3 regions of the Klebsiella sp. WOUb02 genome follow, and region 2 is predicted to be linked to each of the others. Evidence: riboswitches for the same ligand, from Rfam matches in the RefSeq annotation. Region 2 holds a riboswitch; each other region holds the start of a gene.
What was found. Region 2 has a riboswitch for thiamine pyrophosphate ahead of thiM (hydroxyethylthiazole kinase). Riboswitches for the same ligand answer to the same signal wherever they lie in the genome.
Positions count from the first base shown of each region.

Region 1: linked by a shared signal. The riboswitch ahead of ABOC21_RS12335 (TenA family protein) and the one ahead of thiM (hydroxyethylthiazole kinase) in region 2 are both predicted to bind thiamine pyrophosphate.
Region 3: linked by a shared signal. The riboswitch ahead of thiB (thiamine ABC transporter substrate binding subunit) and the one ahead of thiM (hydroxyethylthiazole kinase) in region 2 are both predicted to bind thiamine pyrophosphate.

Region 1 is NZ_CP170110.1:1,132,859-1,139,080, forward strand. It holds gene ABOC21_RS12315 (RNA polymerase sigma factor) at 165-725, opposite strand; gene ABOC21_RS12320 (hypothetical protein) at 731-1,156, opposite strand; partial or broken gene ABOC21_RS12325 (GGDEF domain-containing protein) at 1,321-1,668, opposite strand; gene ABOC21_RS12330 (hypothetical protein) at 1,635-1,820, opposite strand; TPP riboswitch at 2,132-2,233, shown strand; gene ABOC21_RS12335 (TenA family protein) at 2,299-2,994, shown strand; gene ABOC21_RS12340 (ABC transporter ATP-binding protein) at 2,991-3,719, shown strand; gene ABOC21_RS12345 (ABC transporter permease) at 3,716-4,456, shown strand; gene ABOC21_RS12350 (ABC transporter substrate-binding protein) at 4,484-5,419, shown strand; gene ABOC21_RS12355 (diaminobutyrate--2-oxoglutarate transaminase) at 5,726-6,222, shown strand, end outside.
Region 2 is NZ_CP170110.1:229,236-235,457, reverse strand. It holds gene ABOC21_RS07800 (GntR family transcriptional regulator) at 1-56, opposite strand, end outside; gene thiD (bifunctional hydroxymethylpyrimidine kinase/phosphomethylpyrimidine kinase) at 98-898, opposite strand; gene thiM (hydroxyethylthiazole kinase) at 895-1,671, opposite strand; TPP riboswitch at 1,706-1,802, opposite strand; gene ABOC21_RS07785 (hydroxypyruvate isomerase family protein) at 2,019-2,804, opposite strand; gene otnK (3-oxo-tetronate kinase) at 2,815-4,083, opposite strand; gene ABOC21_RS07775 (aspartate/glutamate racemase family protein) at 4,077-4,751, opposite strand; gene ABOC21_RS07770 (molybdate ABC transporter substrate-binding protein) at 4,796-5,230, opposite strand; gene ABOC21_RS07765 (hypothetical protein) at 5,172-5,495, opposite strand; gene ABOC21_RS07760 (3-oxo-tetronate 4-phosphate decarboxylase) at 5,533-6,171, opposite strand; gene ABOC21_RS07755 (MFS transporter) at 6,191-6,222, opposite strand, start outside.
Region 3 is NZ_CP170110.1:2,831,400-2,837,621, reverse strand. It holds partial or broken gene araC (arabinose operon transcriptional regulator AraC) at 1-573, shown strand, start outside; gene ABOC21_RS20660 (DedA family protein) at 702-1,466, shown strand; gene thiQ (thiamine ABC transporter ATP-binding protein ThiQ) at 1,453-2,154, opposite strand; gene thiP (thiamine/thiamine pyrophosphate ABC transporter permease ThiP) at 2,138-3,748, opposite strand; gene thiB (thiamine ABC transporter substrate binding subunit) at 3,724-4,707, opposite strand; TPP riboswitch at 4,740-4,886, opposite strand; gene sgrR (HTH-type transcriptional regulator SgrR) at 4,948-6,222, opposite strand, start outside.

The DNA of each region.
Region 1 (6,222 bases), 900 kb from region 2:
TATAGGGATAAGACCCTGTTTATACCCTGGTGAGGATAATGTCAACGCTCGCAGTAAATATCCCCATAAGAGGATAAAGAATGCAATATCCTTTAGTGGGGATAAATCATGAAGTATCCTCACCCGAGGATATTGACCGCGGCGCCCGGCGGTTGCGCCAGGCCTTAGTCGGTCATCAGCTCATCATAGAGGGCGCGCAGGCGGGTACGCAGATAGAGCACGGCTTTGTGCTTGCGTGATAGCAGGGCCTGCTCGCTGGCCCCGCACTCGGCGGCCAGCTCTTTATAGCTGTAGCCCAGCAGCTCGGTCTTTTCAAAGACCTCCCGCTGGGCGGCGGGCAGTTCCGATAGCGCCTGGTTCAGCTCCTCCCACAGCAGCTCTTTCAGGTACTCGTCCTCCGGCGTTTGCGGCACGCCGAACAGGGTCTCCGCCAGCTCATCTTCCGGGAACTCGCCCTCTTCATCCCCGGCGAGGTAGTCCGCCAGCGGCAGCTCGCGCTTTTTGCGCGCCCGGTCGGTCATTTCGTTGCGCGCGGCGCGGAACAGCCAGGCGGCGACGTTCTCCACCGGCTGTTCGACCTTCATTAATTGCCAGCTCACTTCCTGTAGGATATCGTCAGCCTCGTCGCGTACCGAGATGCGGCCGCGAATAAAGGCCTTCAGCCGGGAGCGGCAGGCGTTGAGCGCCGAAACAAGCAGCGATTCCCCCGCCGTTGCGCCTTTCATTTCGCTCACTCGGTCGGCGTCGTTTTAGACGCATCGTCTGCCGGCCGGGCGGGTTCGTTACGGCGATCGTGCCAGCCGCAGTGCTCGCGATGGCCGCGGCGGCCAAAGCGCTGCATAAACTCTTCGCGCTGCTCGGGATTCATCTGCATCCAGCGTTCATGCATGCGGCGACGCTCGCGCCCCATACCGAACATGCCCGGCCGGAAGCCGAGGCCGCCGAAGAGGATCCGCGATAGCGCCAGCAGACCTAAAGCCTGCCAAAAGCCGATGCTTTTAACCCCAAGAATGGCCGGCAGCAGCGCGTTCCACAGCGACATCACCACCAGGCCAAGTATCGCGACGATCGCCATGCCAACGATCAGCGGTTTGCCCATCCGATGGTGGCCAAAGCCGTAGTGACGGCGGTTTTCATGCATATCAAAATCTTTCATCTTGTTGCTACCTCATGACTGTCGTGAATAGTGACTGCTGATGAGGTAGACGAATGAGCCGGAGAAATATTGCTAAGAATTTTAAAAAACGGCGTAACTATATTTACGCGGTGAATTTTTACCGCGGCGCCGCTCGCTCAGCCAGGGCGGCATTGCGCCGCGCCTCAATATTTACCCACCAGGTGCAGCTTCACCTGATTTCGCCCCTCTTTCTTCGCCGCATACAGCGCCTTGTCGACGCGGTTGAACAGCTGGTCGATCTCTTCGTCATCCTGACGCGCGGCGACGCCAATGCTGACGGTAACCGGGCCGGGGCGATCCGGCAGCTGATAGCCGCTGACCGCGAGACGAATGGTCTCCGCCATTTGCAGCGCCATCTCAATAGAGCGTTCGGGAAGAAATAGCAGAAACTCCTCGCCGCCCCAGCGATATATTTTGTCCTGATGCGTCACCGTCGACTCAAGGATCCGCGAAATTGTCAGTAAATCTGCAGGCTCACTTCCGGGCAGGTGGAGAACGTCCCTTTGCGCATCTCATCCAGCGACATATCGCCGCTGAGGGTTCTGGAGGCCCGATTACCGTAGAGAATGCGCTCTTTAAAAGGGTGAACCACCCAGATGGGGGTGGCTAACAGGTCGAACATCGTGAATTCTTTTAATAGCATGCAGCTCTCCACCCGCCATACATCGTCAATCACTCATCCAGCCGCCTGTGCATTCATCGCCTGCTGGCGCAAAATCAAAGAAAATTAGTTAGAGAGTTCAAAGGGATGACGTAGAAGTGGCTATTATAGTCTTCTTTTAAATCGCAGACGGTGTCCAAGCCGGCAAAAATCAGCGATAAAATTTCCCGCACCTGCCCGCCCTTCACTCTTTAGCCAACCTGCTAGTGACGTTGTCACCTAAACCCCGCCCGCTCCCCGGCGCAATGAGCCGAAGCCGGGATTGTAATCAAAAAGTGAATGCCGTATAACATGGCCTTACCGAGGGGTGTCCCGTGAGGGCTGAGATGGCGTAAGCCGAACCCTTTGAACCTGATCTGGGTCATGCCAGCGAAGGGACGGGTCGGCAATTTTGCCAGTTTTCCGCCATTGCCTGTTCATACTTCTGCACGCCCGGATCTCCCCTTAATCAGGAGGTCCTGTGATTCTTCCCGCATTTACTCAAGGCATCTACGGTCGTCTGCGCCAGCAGGCGGGACGCGACTGGCAGCACTACGTCGCCCATCCTTTTTTACATCAGCTGGCTGACGCCACCCTGCCCGAACGCGCATTCCGCCGCTACCTGACGCAGGACTATCTGTTTTTGATCCACTTCGCCCGCAGCTATGCCCTGCTGGTCAGCAAGCTGCGCACGCTGCCGGAGATGCGCGCCGCGGCGGCCTCGATGAACGCCATCCTCAGCGAGCTGCCGCTGCACGTCAGCTACTGCGACGGCTGGGGGCTGGATGAAGCGACCATGGCCGCCGAGCCGGAGGCGTCTGAGACGGTCAACTACACGCGCTACGTACTGGATATCGGCCACTCCGGCGACGCCCTGGATCTGCTGGCCGCGCTGATGCCCTGCGTGGCCGGTTACGCAGAAATTGGGCTCGGGCTGCTGCACAATCCGCAGACCCGCCTGAACGATAACCCCTACGCCTCGTGGATCCGCAACTATGGCGACGAAGGCTACCTCAACGGCGTCAACGCGGCGATTGCCCTGCTGGAAACCCTCTGGCAGCAGCGCGGCGGCGAGTCGAGATTCGCTGAGCTGAGCACCATCTTCACCACCGCCACGCGCCTGGAGGCCAACTTCTGGCAGATGGGGCTGAATGCGGTAACGGAGGCGTCGGCGTGACGCCCCCGGCCATCCACGTCCGGGAGCTGGGTTTGCGCTTCGGCTCGCGGGTCATTTTTGCGGATTTATCGTTCGATATCCCCGGCGGGCAGTGGGTCTCCCTGCTGGGGGCCAGCGGCGCGGGAAAAACCAGCCTGCTGCGCATCATCGCCGGCCTCGCGGCGCCGACGTCCGGCCAGGTGTACGCCAGCGACGGACTGCCCGTGGCGAAACGGCTGGCGTGGATGGGCCAGAAGGACCTGCTCTACCCGTGGCTGAGCGTGCGCGATAACGTCGCCCTTGGCGCGCGCCTGCGCGGGGAGCGCGTTGACCGTTCGCGCGTGACAACCCTGCTGCGTCAGGTCGGGCTGGAGCAGTGCGCCGACGATCGCCCGGCGGCGCTCTCCGGCGGCATGCGCCAGCGCGCGGCGCTGGCCCGCACGCTGTATGAAGACCGCCCCGTGGTCTTAATGGATGAGCCCTTTTCCGCCCTCGACACCATCACCCGCACGCGCATTCAAACCCTGGCGGCGGAGCTGCTGGCCGACCGTACCGTGGTGCTGATTACCCACGATCCGATGGAAGCCTGTCGGCTGAGCCACCGCCTGCTGGTGCTCGCTCCGTCCGCGGGCGGGATCGACGATTCGCACCATTTATCTGGCCTGCCGCCGCGGGCGGCGAACGATCCCGCGCTGCTTGCCAGCCAGGCGGAGCTGCTGCAGCAGCTGATGAGGGCCGACGGATGAGGGGCAAACTCTTGCGCGGCGCGGTGGTGTTTAGCGGCCTGCTGCTGGTCTGGTGGCTGGTGACCTGCAGCGGGATCCCCGCCTTTCTGCTGCCTTCGCCATCGGCGGTCGCCGGCGCCCTGTGGCTCAACCGCGCGTATCTCGGCTGGCATACCCTGGTGACGCTAAGCGAAATTATCAGCGGACTGCTGCTCGGAGTCCTGCTCGGCGTGGCGCTGGCGCTGTGCATGATTATCTCGCCGCGGCTGCAGCGCTGGCTGATGCCGCTGGTGCTGACCAGCCAGGCCATCCCGGTGTTCGCTCTCGCCCCTCTGCTGGTGCTGTGGTTTGGCTTCGGAATGAGCGCCAAGGTGATGATGGCGGTGCTGGTGATCTTCTTCCCCGTCACCTCCGCGTTCTTTGACGGCCTGCGGCGGGTCAATCACGACTATCTCGATCTGGCCCGCACGATGGGCGCCTCCTTTGGCGCTCAGCTGCGCCACGTGCGGCTGATGGCCGCGCTGCCGGCGCTGGGGTCCGGCCTGCGGATGGCCGCCGCCGTCGCGCCGATTGGCGCCATCATCGGCGAATGGGTGGGCTCAGCCGAAGGGCTCGGCTACGTCATGCTCAACGCCAACGCCCGGCTGCAGACCGACATCTGCTTTGCGGCCCTGTTTATTTTAGTGCTGCTGACCGTCCTGCTGTGGCTGGCGGTCGACGCTTTCTTGCACCGGCTGATCGACTGGACGCCGGAATAATGACCCGTACGGATAATAAGGAATACCATGAATAAACGCATTTTTGCCGGGATGGCCCTCAGCGCGGCTATCAGCGCGCACGCGGCGGCGAACGAGAAGCTAACCCTGGTGCTGGACTGGTATATCAACCCGGATCACGCACCGATTATGGTGGCGGAGCAGATTGGCGCCTTTAAAGAACAGGGCCTTGACGTCAAAATCATTCCGCCATCCGACCCGGCGCTGCCGCCGCGGCTGGTGGCCGCTCGCCAGGCCGACCTCGCCATCACCTACCAGCCGCAGGTGCATTTTTTCGCCGATGAGGGGCTGCCGCTGGTGCGCGTCGGGACGCTGATTAACTCGCCGCTCAATACTATTATTGCGCTGGATAAGCGCATCAAAACCCCCGCCGACCTGAAGGGGAAAAAGGTGGGCTACTCGGTGAGCGGCATCGAACAGGCGACGCTGGCAACTATGGCGCAGTCGGCGCATATCGACCCGCAAAGCATCAAGCTGATTAACGTTAACTTCCAGCTCACCAGCGCCCTGCTTGCCGGCCAGGTCGACGCGGTTATCGGCGGCTACCGCAATATTGAGGCGCTGGAGCTAAAGCTGCAGGGCAAAGAGCCGCAGGTGATGAACGTGGAGGATTACGGCGTGCCGGCCTACGACGAGCTGGTGATTGTCGCCAACCGCGATGAAGCGCAGGCGGCGAAGATCAAAAAATTCCTCGTTGCCCTGCAAAAAGGCGTGGCCTGGCTTCGCGCCCACCCGCAGGAGACCTGGCAGGCCTTCGCCGCCGCTCATCCGGAGCTTAACACCGAGCTCAACAAGCAGGCGTGGCTGCAAACGATGCCGCTGTTCGCCACCGACCCGGCGGCGCTGGATAAGGCGCGCTACGAAGCCTACGAACAGTTTTTGTTTAACAACAAGTTGGTTAAAAAAATCACACCTTTATCGCAGTACGCTATCGAACTGCATTGAGTAACCTTACTGCCGGCGGAACTATTTTCGCCGGCAGCGTCAGCGAAGCGGTAATAAAAAGGGGCCTAATCGCACACTAATAATTACACTTTTTGTGCTTTTGTGACTGTTAAAATAACAGATATAAATCAAATGATTACCATTGAATTTAACAATGTAAAAATAACGTAAAAATAGCGCAATAAATAAAACGTTGAATGCGGATTTAAAAAGCCATATATTGTGCGCGCTTTATGAATGGCGATTCATTTTCTAAAACCAATTATTCAACCAGTGTTCAACCGCAACGCTGGTTGTGGGAGTGATATGATGACGGATAAAGTCCGTATTGATACTTTAAGTGCAGATTTATTGGACGCAAACAACGAAACCTTTTTGGCCCGTCAGGCCGAATTCGAATCGAACGTCAGAAGTTACCCGCGCAAGCTGCCGCTCGCGATTACCAAAGCGGAAGGCGTATGGCTGACCGATGCGGATAACAAGCAGTACCTCGACTGCCTTGCCGGTGCGGGAACCCTGGCGCTTGGTCATAACCATCCTGACGTGCTGCAGAGCATCCAAAGTGTCATTACCAGCGGCTTGCCGTTACATACCCTCGATCTGACGACTCCGTTAAAAGATCGCTTCTCCGAATACCTGCTCTCTTTATTACCGGGCGAAGGTAAAGAATACTGCCTGCAGTTCACCGGCCCGTCCGGCGCCGACGCCGTTGAAGCGGCGCTGAAGCTGGCGAAAAAATACACCGGCCGTTCTTCGGTGATCAGCTTCTCCGGCGGCTACCACGGGATGACCCATGGCGCGCT
Region 2 (6,222 bases):
GTCGCGGCCATGCGTTCAACGAGCTGGTTAATCAACCGGGTATGCGCCTGTTCCATTTGTCTTTTCCTGACTGAAATCTGGCGTCAGTATATCAGGCTTACCACCAGGCGTGGAAATGGTGCACCGGGCCAATCCCCTGCCCCACTTCCAGCGAATCCGCCTGCGCCAGCGCCGCGGAGAGCCAGCCTTTAGCCTCGGCGACCGTTTGTCCCCAGTCGGCGTAGCGCGGACGCAGCGCGGCCAGCGCGGCGGAGAGCGTACAGCCGGTGCCGTGGGTATTTTTGGTCCTGATTCGCGGAGCGGTGAAGCGCTGCTCGCCTTTGGCGCTAAAGAGCCAGTCCGGACTTTCGGCATCGTCCAGATGACCGCCCTTCAGCAGCACCGCACCGCAGCCCAGCGCCAGCAGCGCCCGGCCCTGCTCAAGCATCTCTTTTTCATTCTGCGCGTGGGGCGCATCCAGCAGCGCCGCGGCCTCCGGCAGGTTGGGCGTTATCAGCGAAACCTGCGGCAGCAGCCGGGTACGCAGCGTCGCGATCGCATCGGGAGAGAGCAGCGGGTCGCCGCTTTTCGCCAGCATCACCGTATCCAGCACCACGTTGGCGATCCGGTAGCGCGCCAGCCGCTCGGCCACGGCTTCGACAATATCCGTTTCCGCCAGCATGCCAATTTTGGTGGTATCGATGCGCACGTCGCTAAACACCGAGTCCAGCTGGGCGGCAACAAAATCAGGCTCGATGCGGTACACCGACTGTACGCCGCGGGTATTCTGCGCCACCAGCGCGGTGATCACCGAGCAGCCGTAGGCGCCGAGGGCGGAGAAGGTTTTCAGATCGGCCTGAATCCCCGCGCCGCCGCTGGGGTCGGTGCCGGCAATCGTTAAGGCGTTAATTCGCTTCATTGCTGCTCCTCCTCGTACAGCGCATCGAGGAACGCCGGGGTAAAGCTACCCGGGCCGCCCTGACGGGCCGCCAGCCCGCCCGCCAGCTTCATCAGGCCGCAGGCCGCCGCAACGTTTTCCAGCCGGTCGCCGGGCAGCGCCGTACTGGCGGCAACGACCGCAGAGAGGGCGCAGCCGGTGCCAACAACGCGGGTCATCAGGCGATCCCCGCCGCTGACGGCGCGCGTGCGCTGGCCGTCGGTGACGTAATCCACCTCGCCGGTCACCGCCACCACCGTGTTCAGCTGACGCGCCAGCGCCTGAGCGGCCGGCAGCGCCGCCGCCGCGGTATCGGTGGTATCGACCCCGCGCCCGCCGCCGCTCATTCCCGCGAGGGCCATAATCTCCGAGGCATTGCCGCGAATGGCCGCCGGCTGCAGGGTTAACAGGTCGCGACAGAATTCGCTGCGCAGGGTGAGCGCGCCGACCGCAACCGGGTCCAGCGCCCACGGCTTGCCGGCCTGCTGCGCGCTACGGACAGCCGCCCGCATGGCGTCGGCGCGGTCGACGGTTAAGGTGCCGACGTTAATCAGCAGCGCATCGGCAACGGCGGCAAACTGGCTGGCCTCCTGCGGGTCAATCACCATCGCGGGGGAAGCGCCAATCGCCAGCAGGACGTTGGCGGTGAACGTCTGCACCACGTCGTTGGTCATGCAGTGAATTAGGGGGGAGTGGCGGCGAAAAAGGTGTCGCAGATGCGCAATATGCGCGGGGTTCAGTGGCTCAGCTTGCATCGTTTGCTCCAGCCAGGCGATGAAGAAGCAACGACCTTGTGGTCTCTGACTTCCCTACGCTGGCATTATCCAGATCAGGTGGTACGGGTTTTTCTCAGCCTTCACAAAGAAGGGCACCCCGAGTCATTTACTCTAAAATCAAAAGATTGCGATTAATGCTCTTCATTAATCCCTGCTCAGGATAGTAATGCCAGCGGGAAGTCTTGTAAACGGTAAAAGCGCCCCCGGCGGGCGAGTGACAGCGGGTGTGAGCCGGCTAAATCTCCCCTTCTTAGACGAAAAGGCTCACCGCTGGACTGACCCCGCCCGCCAGACGTTTCTGTCTCATCGCGATGCAGCGGTTTTAGCTAAACCGGGATAACCAGACTCAATCCCGCTTCGGTACCCGCTTTAGGGCGATACTCACAGCCAATCCAGCCGGCGTACTGTAAGGTACGAAGTTCATTAAACAGGAAAGGCCAGTTGAGTTCCCCCTCGCCAGGCTCATTGCGGGAAGGCGACTCCGCCACCTGAACATGCTTAATCCACGGCATAAATTCACGCATCTTCGTCGTAACGTCCCCCTCACCGCGCTGGCAGTGATAGATATCAAATAGCAGCCCGACATTGGACACCCCCGCCTGCTGTATCACGTCCAGCGCCTGGGACTGCCGTTGCAGAAAAAAACCGGCAATATCATGCGGATTGATAGACTCCAGCACAATGTCGAGATGACGCCGCAACGCCTGTTCCGCCGCCCAGCGCAGGTTTTCAACAAACGTGTCGCGGGCTCGCTCCTGCGCCACTCCAGCCTGGCGGATCCCCGCCTGCAGATGGATCATGGCGCATTCGAGCCCTGCCGCATAATCCAGCGCCCGGTCAAAATCATTGCGAAATGCAGCGATGCTATCCGGATGGCAAGCCTGCCCGGAGGCTTTTACCGTGCCGGGCTCGCCGGCCGGCGTATTAAAGAGGATCTGTTTAAGGCCATGCTCATCCAGCAACGCTTTCAGTCGCGCGGCCGGAAATTCGTAAGGCGAGGCATATTCGACCGCCGTAAACCCGGATTTTGCCGCGGCATGAAAACGTTCTGTAAACGGTAACTCGGTGAACAGCCATTTCAAATTTGCGCTAAAGCGTAAATTGCTACTCATCCCGCCCTCCTCAGCCACGCAGCGTATTAATAGCCCTGGCAAAAAAATCCGCGCTGCCAAAGTTTCCGGATTTCAACGCCAGCGCGATCGGGCGTTCACCGGGCGCGACCAGCACCGGGACGCCGGTATCGATTTCGCGACCAATCATTAACGAGTCCAGATTCAGGGCGCTAACCACCGCTCCGGATGTCTCGCCGCCGCCGACAACCAGGCGGCGAATACCGCAGCTGACCAGTTCGCGAGCCGTTTCGCCAAACAGCGTTTCGAGCGTTGCCGAGACCTCTTCTCGCCCGTATGCCGCCTGAGCCCGGGCAACCTCCGCCTTATCACCGGAAGTGAAAACGAGCGGCGATTTACCCCGGTTATCCATCACAAATCTCACCAGGTCGTGCGAGCTTACGCTTCCGGCCATCGCGTCATCTACGGCCACCATCATGACCGGATGTCGTTTTGCATGTTCGGCGATTTGTCCGAGCGTGGTCGTCGAGCAGCTGCCCACCAGAATGGCCTCCGGCCCGTCGATATGCGGCACGCTTGCGGTACTCCCTTTCGCTTCGCCCTTGACAATAAAATGATGCGCCAGGCCAATGGCGATACCGGAACCACCGGTCAGCAGACGCTGCCCGGCGCAGGCCTTACCAATCGTAATAAGATCCTCGTCGCTCAAGGCATCAATAACGACCAGCTTTTCATGACGCGAAGCGCACAGATTCAGCGCTTCACGCAGCGCCACGCTTCCGCTGGACACCGTCTGCCACGCGATATGACCTATTGCGCAGGTCGTCTGCGCTTGCAGCACCCGCCGGATATCGGCATCGGTCATCGGCGTCAGAGGATGGTGCTCCATACCTGACTCGTTGAGTAAACGATCGCGGACAAACAGGTGCCCCTGGTACATCGTCCGGCCCATCGACGGGAACGACGGGCAGACCGGAACGGCACCCGCCTCAAGCAGCTCGGCCAGCGCCTGCGCCACCGGGCCGATATTACCTTCGGCAGTAGAGTCAAACGTCGAGCAGTATTTAAAAACAATCTGCTGACAGCCCTGGGCCAGTAGCCAGCGGCAGGCGGCCAGCGATGCCTTCACGGCCTCATGGGCAGAAATCGAGCGGCTTTTCAACGCGATAACCCCCGCTTCCACCTCTTCTGCCGCCGCTGTGTCTGGCGTTCCCAGATAGAGCGTAGTACGCAACCCGCCTTCGCCGGCGATACCTTTCGCCAGCGTCACGCCAATATCGCTGGCGCCGGTAAAATCATCCGCAATAACGCCAATCAGCATGTCGCTCTCTCCCTTGCCGTCACCAGAGTTCTCATCCGTTCGACGGCGGCATCCGGCGCGCTAAAGACCGGGATAGAAACAGACGCCTTGACGGCGCTGGCGGCGCGAGAGGTAGAAAAATGCGCCAGCATAATCACATCGCAATCGCTCAGCTCATGGGCGCGCGCCGCCACCAGCCGATTATGCGCTTGCGTATCGCCCTGGCGCAGCAGCGCGATTGCATCATCGACAAGCACCGTCTTCAGAGTCGCGCCACTTCCGTTAGCGGCCGAAAACTCAGCAAATTCATCGCTCATCGTCGCCACCGCCGGCGCAAAAGTCGCCAGCATGCCGATGCGGTTGCCCTGGGCGATCGCCGCCCGGAACATCGCTTCATTAGGTTTAAGCACTGGAATATCAAGTTCGGCGGAGAGCTGGTCGATCGCCGGGCCGAAAGCAGAACAGGTCACCAGAATACCGGCAGGCCGCATATCGTAGCCATAACGGCCCAGGCGGACAAAACGTTCAATCATCGCCGGAGAAAGATCGCCTTCGCGAGCGCGATCTACTGACAAGCCATCATCAAGAAGATTAACCAGCTCAGCCTCAGGCCATAAGGTTTTAAAACTCTGATGAACGGGCTGCATCGCAACTGACGTTGCATGCAGTAAGACAATTATTTCTGACATAAGCATCACCCTGGTGTTTTACCCTTCACAGGTCGCCGCATTTTTTAGCGGTACTGCAGACCATTTTGCAGATACGTTTCCCGGCATCGGCTGCTAAGGAGATAGTCGATAAACTCCCCGGCTATTCGCCGATTTTCGCAGCCGTTTACTATGGCGACGCTAAACGGAGTGAGCTGCTGCACCTCATCAGGGAAGGGGCCGACAATATCCACCCCCTCAACCACCATCAGTTCACTCATCTGCTGAATAGCCAGATCCGCATTACCGTTCACTAATTGCTCTGCGGTGAAGCCCTGGGCAATTGTCGTGGCTTTCGCTTCCACGTCATGAAAGATGCCGTTGTCCTTCAGGACTTCCTGCAGATAGATTCCGCTCGCCCCGCCCAGCGAATAAGCAACGGAGCGTGCAGCGGTTAACGCGTTAAGAAACGCCCGTTTGGTCGAAATATCCGGTTTCGCATGCCCGCGCAATACCGCCACGCCAAAGCAGGCGGTGACCAGCGGAAAGCAGACTCTCCTGACACAGCAGACCGGCGTCCACCATCCGCGCAATCGCGCTGTCAGTGGCAATCACCAGATCCGCCTGGCGCCCTTCACTCATTTTGGCCTCGATAACCGTCGTCGGGCTCCACTCAAACTGAAATCGCCCGGCATTGGCATATTCCGCCATCACGCCGTTATCAAAAGGCGCCCGCACGGCAAGCGTGCTGAACACCGTTAATTTTTCTGTACCATTCTGCTTCACTGTATCTCCCTCCCTCTTATGTCGCGGTAACAGAACCTCACCAACGACAATCGAACGTTTCAAACAGCTCCTGGAGCGATGCGGCGTTCAATGCTTGCGGTTTTGGATTCGTCATCAGCCAGAGTTTGGCGGTTTCTTCCAGTTCTTCAAGGATTTCAGCGGCTTTGGTGACCGAAGGCCCCCACACCACCGGACCCAGACGCTCCAGCATAATCCCCTTGACCGTTGTCGCCAGATCCGCCGCCAGCGCCGCAACATCCGGCGCCCCGGGCCTGCGATAGCCGATCAGCGGAATACGCCCTACTTTCATCACCTGGTATGGCGTTATTGGCGGCAGTATGGCATCCGGCTGCCAGACCGCCCCCAGCGTCATCGCCACCAGGTGCGTCGAATGGGTATGAACGATCCCCGTGACCGCCGGATTACTTTCATAAATCGCGCGGTGCAGAATCAGCGTTTTGGACGGTTTTGCCCCGCTTATCCATTCACCATTAAGGTTCACTTTGGCGATCGCATCAGGCGTTAACGATCCTAGGCAAATATCGGTTGGCGTGATTAGCCAACCGTCCTCTAGTTTGGCGCTAATATTTCCTGAACTACCTACTGTAAACCCCCGACGATGCAGGCTAAGTCCCGTCTGACATATTTCTGCGCGAACCGCATTCTCATCATTCATTATTTCGAGATCCTGTTTATCAATTAACATCAGGCTGAGCGGGGCGCGAGG
Region 3 (6,222 bases), 1.7 Mb from region 2:
TCACCAGTGGGTCTATTTCCGCCCGCGGGCCTACTGGCATGAGTGGCTGAACTGGCCGACGATTTTCGCCCATACCGGCTTCTTCCGTCCCGATGAGCAGTGGCAGGCGCGCTTCGGCGAGCTTTTCGGCCAGATCGTCGACGCCGGACAGGGGGCCGGACGCTACTCTGAACTGTTGGCGATCAACCTGCTGGAACAGCTGCTGCTGCGGCGCATGGAGGCGATAAACGAGTCCCTCAACCCGCCGCTGGATAGCCGGGTCCGCGACGCCTGCCAGTATATTAGCGATCGCCTGGCGGACAGCCGCTTTGATATCGCCAGCGTCGCCCGGCACGTCTGCCTGTCGCCGTCGCGGCTGTCGCACCTGTTCCGCCAGCAGACTGGGCATCAGCGTGCTGGGCTGGCGGGAAGATCAGCGGATTAGCCAGGCCAAGCTGCTGCTGAGCACCACGCGAATGCCCATCGCCACGGTGGGGCGCAACGTCGGTTTCGAAGATCAGGCTCTATTTCTCGCGGGTATTTAAAAAATGCACCGGCGCCAGCCCGAGCGAATTCCGCGCAGGATGTGAATAAAACGTAAATAAAGTGAAATGATGCGCCGAACAATAGTCGTAACCGGTAAACTATTCAGACAATTGATGGCTTGACGAAGGCGCGACGGCTCTGGAGAATCCGTGCTTCGTTTTTAAACCGGGCACACTATGCAAGCATTGCTGGAACATTTTATCACCCAATCCACGGTCTACTCGCTGATAGCCGTGATGCTGGTCGCCTTTCTTGAATCGCTGGCGCTGGTGGGGCTGATACTGCCGGGCACGGTGATGATGGCCGGGCTGGGCGCGCTTATCGGCAGCGGCGAGGTTAACTTCTGGCAGGCGTGGCTGGCGGGGATCGTCGGCTGTTTATTCGGCGACTGGATTTCCTTCTGGCTCGGCTGGCGGTTTAAAAAACCGCTGCATCGCTGGTCGTTTATGAAGAAAAACAAAGCGCTGCTTGATAAGACCGAGCACGCGCTGCATCAGCACAGCATGGTCACGATCCTGATCGGGCGCTTCGTCGGGCCGACGAGGCCGCTGGTGCCGATGGTTGCCGGGATGCTCGACCTGCCGGTGGCGAAGTTTATTCTGCCGAATATTATTGGCTGCCTGCTGTGGCCGCCGCTCTACTTTTTGCCGGGCATTCTTGCCGGCGCGGCCATTGATATTCCCGCCGATGAGAACAGCGCCGGCTTTAAGTGGCTGCTGCTGAGCGCCGCTCTGCTGGCATGGCTGGCCGGCTGGCTATGCTGGCGCCTGTGGCGCAGCGCAAAAATGCGCGATCGGCTGACCCGACTGCTGCCGCGCGCGCGCCTGCTGTGGCTGACCCCGCTGGCGCTGGCGCTGGCGGGCGCGGCGTTAACGGTGGTGATCCGCCACCCGCTGATGCCGGTCTATCTCAATATCCTGCGCCACGTTATCGCGCGCTGATCCCTAACAGATGGGAGGCGCTGCTGTTGCCGCTTAAGAGCGCCTCGGTGGCGCCATCCCAGGCGATACGCCCGTCGGCCACCACCAGCGACCGAGGGGCGATACGGGCGGCATCCTCCACGCTATGCGACACCATCAGCAGCGTTAAATTGCGGCGCTGGCAAACCTCCGCGACCAAAACCAGCATCTCCTGACGCAGCGCCGGATCGAGCGCGGAAAACGGCTCATCCAGCAGCAGTACCGGCTGCTCACGCACCAGACAGCGCGCCAGCGCCGCCCGCTGCCGTTGACCGCCGGATAGCTCGCCGGGAAGCCTCTCCAGCAGGGAATCGATGCCCATCTGTTCGGCAATCGCCTGCAGACTGGCGTTTTGCCCGGCGCTCAGCTTAAGCCCTGGGTTCATGCCGAGGCCGATGTTCTGGCGGATGGTGAGATGGTTAAAGAGGTTATTTTCCTGAAACAGCATCGATACCGGGCGCTGGGCCGGCGGAGTCGCGGTATGCGGCTGACCGTCGATGACGATGCTGCCGCTCGCCGGCGGCAAAAAGCCGGCGATCAGGTTCAGCAGGGTGCTTTTCCCCGCCCCGCTGGGGCCGAGCACCGCAAGGCGTTCGCCGCGCTGTACGGCGAGGGTGAAGCGCATTGGCAGGTGCTGATACAGCCAGGTTACATCATTCAGTTTTAACATCACGCCCCGGTAGCTTCTCAATTACGGTAAAGAGGACAAAGCACAGCGCCAGCAGCAGCAGGGCGGTAACGGCACCGTCCTGGCTACGATAGGCGCCAATCTGCTGATACAGATAGAACGGCAGGGTGCGGAAATCGTCGTTGCCGAACAGCGCCACCACGCCGAAATCACCGATCGAAAGCACGCAGGCAAAGGCCAGCGCCTGGGCCAGCGGGCGCTTTAGGGCGCGCAGTTCAACCACCCGCAGGCGGGTAAAGCCGCTCATCCCCAGCGATTGGCAGAGCATGCCGTAGCGCACGGCGACGTCGCGCATCGGGTTTTCCAGCACCTTCAGCGCATAGGGGATCGCCATCAGCGCGTTGGTGAAGATAACGATGCTGTCGGCGGTGTCGGGCAGGCCAACGCTATTATTGAGCAGCAAAAAGAAGCCGGTCGCGAGCACGATCCCCGGCATGGCGAGGATCAGCATCCCGCTGAGCTCCAGCGCCTGGCCGGCCAGCGGGCGGCGGCGGATGCGCAGCTCGCGGCTGCTCCACAGCAGCATCATCGTCAGAACAACGCTGAGCGCGCCGGCGGCCAGCGCGATGCGCAGGGAGGTTGACAGGGCCTGCCATAGCGCAGGCTGGGCCAGCACCCGCGGCAGATTGCTATTCAGGCCGTCGATGACGACTGCCAGCAGCGGCGGCAGCAGCAGCAGCAGCGCGATCGCGATCAGCACGCAGTCGGTGAGGCGGCTGTGCAGGCGATCGTCGGGGTCGCGCCAGCCGCGAACGTGGGTCACGCCGATCGCCACGGCCTTGCTCAGGCGCTGGCTGAGCAGCACCAGCCCGAGGCAGCAGCCCATCTGGATCAGCGCCAGCATCGCCGCGCGGGCCGGATCGTAATCAAAGCTCAGCGCCTGGTAGATCGCCAGTTCGATAGTGGTGGCCCGCGGGCCGCCGCCAAGGGAGAGGACGGTAGCAAAGCTGGCGAAACAGAGCATAAAGATCAGCGCCGCCACCGGCGGAATTTGCCGCCGCAGCCACGGCCACTCTACGAAGCGGAAAAAGTGCAAGCCGCGCATGCCAAGCTGGGCCGCCATCTGCCGCTGTTCGCCGGGTATATTCTCCAGCGCCTGCAGCAGCAGGCGGGTCGCCATCGGCATATTGAAGAAGACGTGCGCCAGCAGAATTCCCTGCAGCCCGTAAGGGGAGAAATCCCACCGCCATCCCAGCGCGCTAAATGCCGCCGCCAGCCAGCCCTGACGGCCGTAAACGCTGAGGATGCCGAATACCGCCACCAGCACCGGCAGGATGAGCGTCATCGCGCACAGGCGCAGCAGCAGCGTGCGGCCGGGAAAGCGGCGCCGGTAAAGGGCGCGGGCGAGAAAAATAGCCGGCGCCACCGAGAGCAGCGCCGAAAGAGACGCCTGCCAGAAGGAGAAGCGGACGACGTGCCAGAGATAGCTGTCGCGAACGATCGCCTGCCAGGCCGCCTCCGGCGCGCTGCTCCAGAGCGCCAGAAAGGCGGCCAGCGCCACCGCGACCAGCACGAAGGCGGCGGCCAGGCCCGGCAGCAGCCAGCCGATAGCTAGCGGCTGACGGCGCGTTGCCATGCGTTAATCCAGTTCTGCCGTTCGCCAGCGACCTGCTGCGGAGTGAACTCCAGCGTGGTCTGCGGTTTGACCAGCGTGTCAAAGTCGGCGGGGAGCGTCGCCTGGGTAACCGGATACATCCAGTTGCCGGTCGGGATAGCGTTCTGGAAGCCGGGAGAGACCATAAACTTAAGGAATTTTTCCGCCAGCTCCGGCTGCCTGCTGGCCGCGGTGCGGGCCGCCACTTCGACCTGCAGGTAGTGGCCTTCGCTGAAGCCGGCCGCCGCGTAGTTATCCTTTTTCTCTGCGATAATGTGATAAGCCGGCGAGGTGGTATAGCTCAGCACCAGATCGCTTTCCCCCTTCAGGAACAGGCCGTAGGCCTCGCTCCAGCCTTTGGTCACGGTGACGGTTTTCGCCGCCAGCTTCTCCCAGGCCTGCGGGGATTTGTCGCCGTACACTTTCTGCATCCACAGCAGCAGGCCGAGGCCCGGCGTGCTGGTGCGCGGATCTTCGTAGATCACCCGCCATTTCTGGTCGCTCTCAACCAGCTCTTTCAGGCTTTTGGGCGGGTTCTTGAGCTTGTTTTTATCGTAGACGAAGGCGAAATAGCCGTAATCAAAGGGGACGAAGGTATCGTTGTTCCAGCCGCCGGGGACGGTGAGCGCGTCGGTTGGCACGTTGCTTTTGGCGAACAGCTTGCTTTGCGCCGCCGCTTCCAGCAGGTTGTTGTCCAGTCCGAGCACCACGTCGGCTTTGCTGTTTTTGCCTTCCATGCGCAGACGATTCAGCAGCGAGACGCCATCTTCCAGCGCCACGAACTTCAGCTCGCAGCCGCAGTCGGCTTCAAACGCCTTTTTGACGGCCGGGCCCGGGCCCCAGTCCGCGGAAAAGGAGTCGTAGGTATAAACGGTGAGAACGGGCTTAGCCAACGCGGGAGCGGCGACCAGCACCAGCAGCGGGAGTAATTTTTTCAACACTTTGCACCTCACAAAAAAGGGGTGGCAAAGGATTTTGAGTGAGCCTCAAATCCCTTCGCCGGCGTTATCCGGATCAGGTTCGACGGGTATTTTCTCAGCCCATACGCTTCACCCTGCAGGCAGCCTTGATGCAGCCTGAATGATATCGCGTACGTTTATTAGCACCCCGTTGAGAACGGCGACCAGTGTAATGATTTTGTTAGCGGACCGAAAGGGCTTAAGCGTCCGCCGGGGAGGGCGCTAGGGTTCCGGCGGCGCAAACCACGCCGATTTAAAATCAAACCAGCCGAGGGTATTCATTCTCACGCCGCGCATGCTGCGCTGCCCCTGGATCATCAGCCAGTGGTGGATCAGCGGTACGATCGTTTGATTGGCCAGCAGCTGCTGGCTCCAGGTGGCCGGGTTTAGCTCGCCCGCATGCCAGCGGCCGGCATCCTCCTGCCAGTCAATCGGGATGCAGTGGCGAATGAGCGGGACTTCATACAGCCAGGCGAACAGGGAGAAGTCTATCGGCAGGGTAAAGTTGGCGCTGTTTAGCCAGATGTCGCTGACCACCTCGCCGCGATGCCACTCCGCGTACTCCAGCTCCCGAATCTCCAGCCTGACCTGATGCTCGGCCAGCAGCGTCGCCATAATGGCGCCGATCGCGCGGTGCTCAATATGGTCCTGGTAATAGGTCAGCGTCACCGACTCCAGGCCCGCGGGTTTCTCGCAGGCCTGGCTGCGCGCGTGGTGCCAGCGCGGCAGCAGGCCGTAGGCCGGGAACCAGTTGCCCTGGTAGTGTTCGCCCGCGTGGTAGAGCAGGTTCGCCGGCTGGAACAGATAGCTCAGCCACTGGCGCACGGCGGCATTGGCGCCAAGCGGGCTGCGGGAATCAAACAGCAGGTAGTAGCAGCCTTCTTCCAGACGACTTTCGACGGCTTTCTCGCTCTGCGTGGTGCCCTGCAGGGTTAAGCCGCCGTTCGACTCTTCGCCAATCTCCGGCAGCACCCAGACGTTGACCTCATCAATTAACGCCCGATAGCCGAAGTAGTCGTCGAAGGCATGGATCTTTAGCTGGCTTTGGTTATTGCGCGCCACCGCATAGGGCCCGGTGCCGATCGGCATCGCGGAGAAGTTCTCCATCGACTGCCATTCGCGCGGCAGTATCACCGCGGAAACCTGGCCCAGCAGCCACGGCAGCCAGCGGTCCGGCTGTGTCAGATGGATATCCAGCGTCCAGGCGGTAGGCGAGATGATGCGCTCAATATGGGAGTAGAGCGGCAGGGCGCTGCTGCGCTGCAAAGAGGAGATCACATCCTCCATTTCCAGCTCGCGGCCGTGGTGAAAGTGGATGCCGGGACGCAAAAAGAAGCGCCAGTGGGTGGGTGAGAGCTGCTGCCAGTGGTGGGCAATATCGGCTTCCAGTTCCCCATTTTCCTCATTTACCCGCGTCAGGGCGCTGAAGATTTGCCGGGCGATATGGTTTTCCGAACGGCGCAGGGCGCTGCCGGGGAGCAGATTTTTCATCGGCCG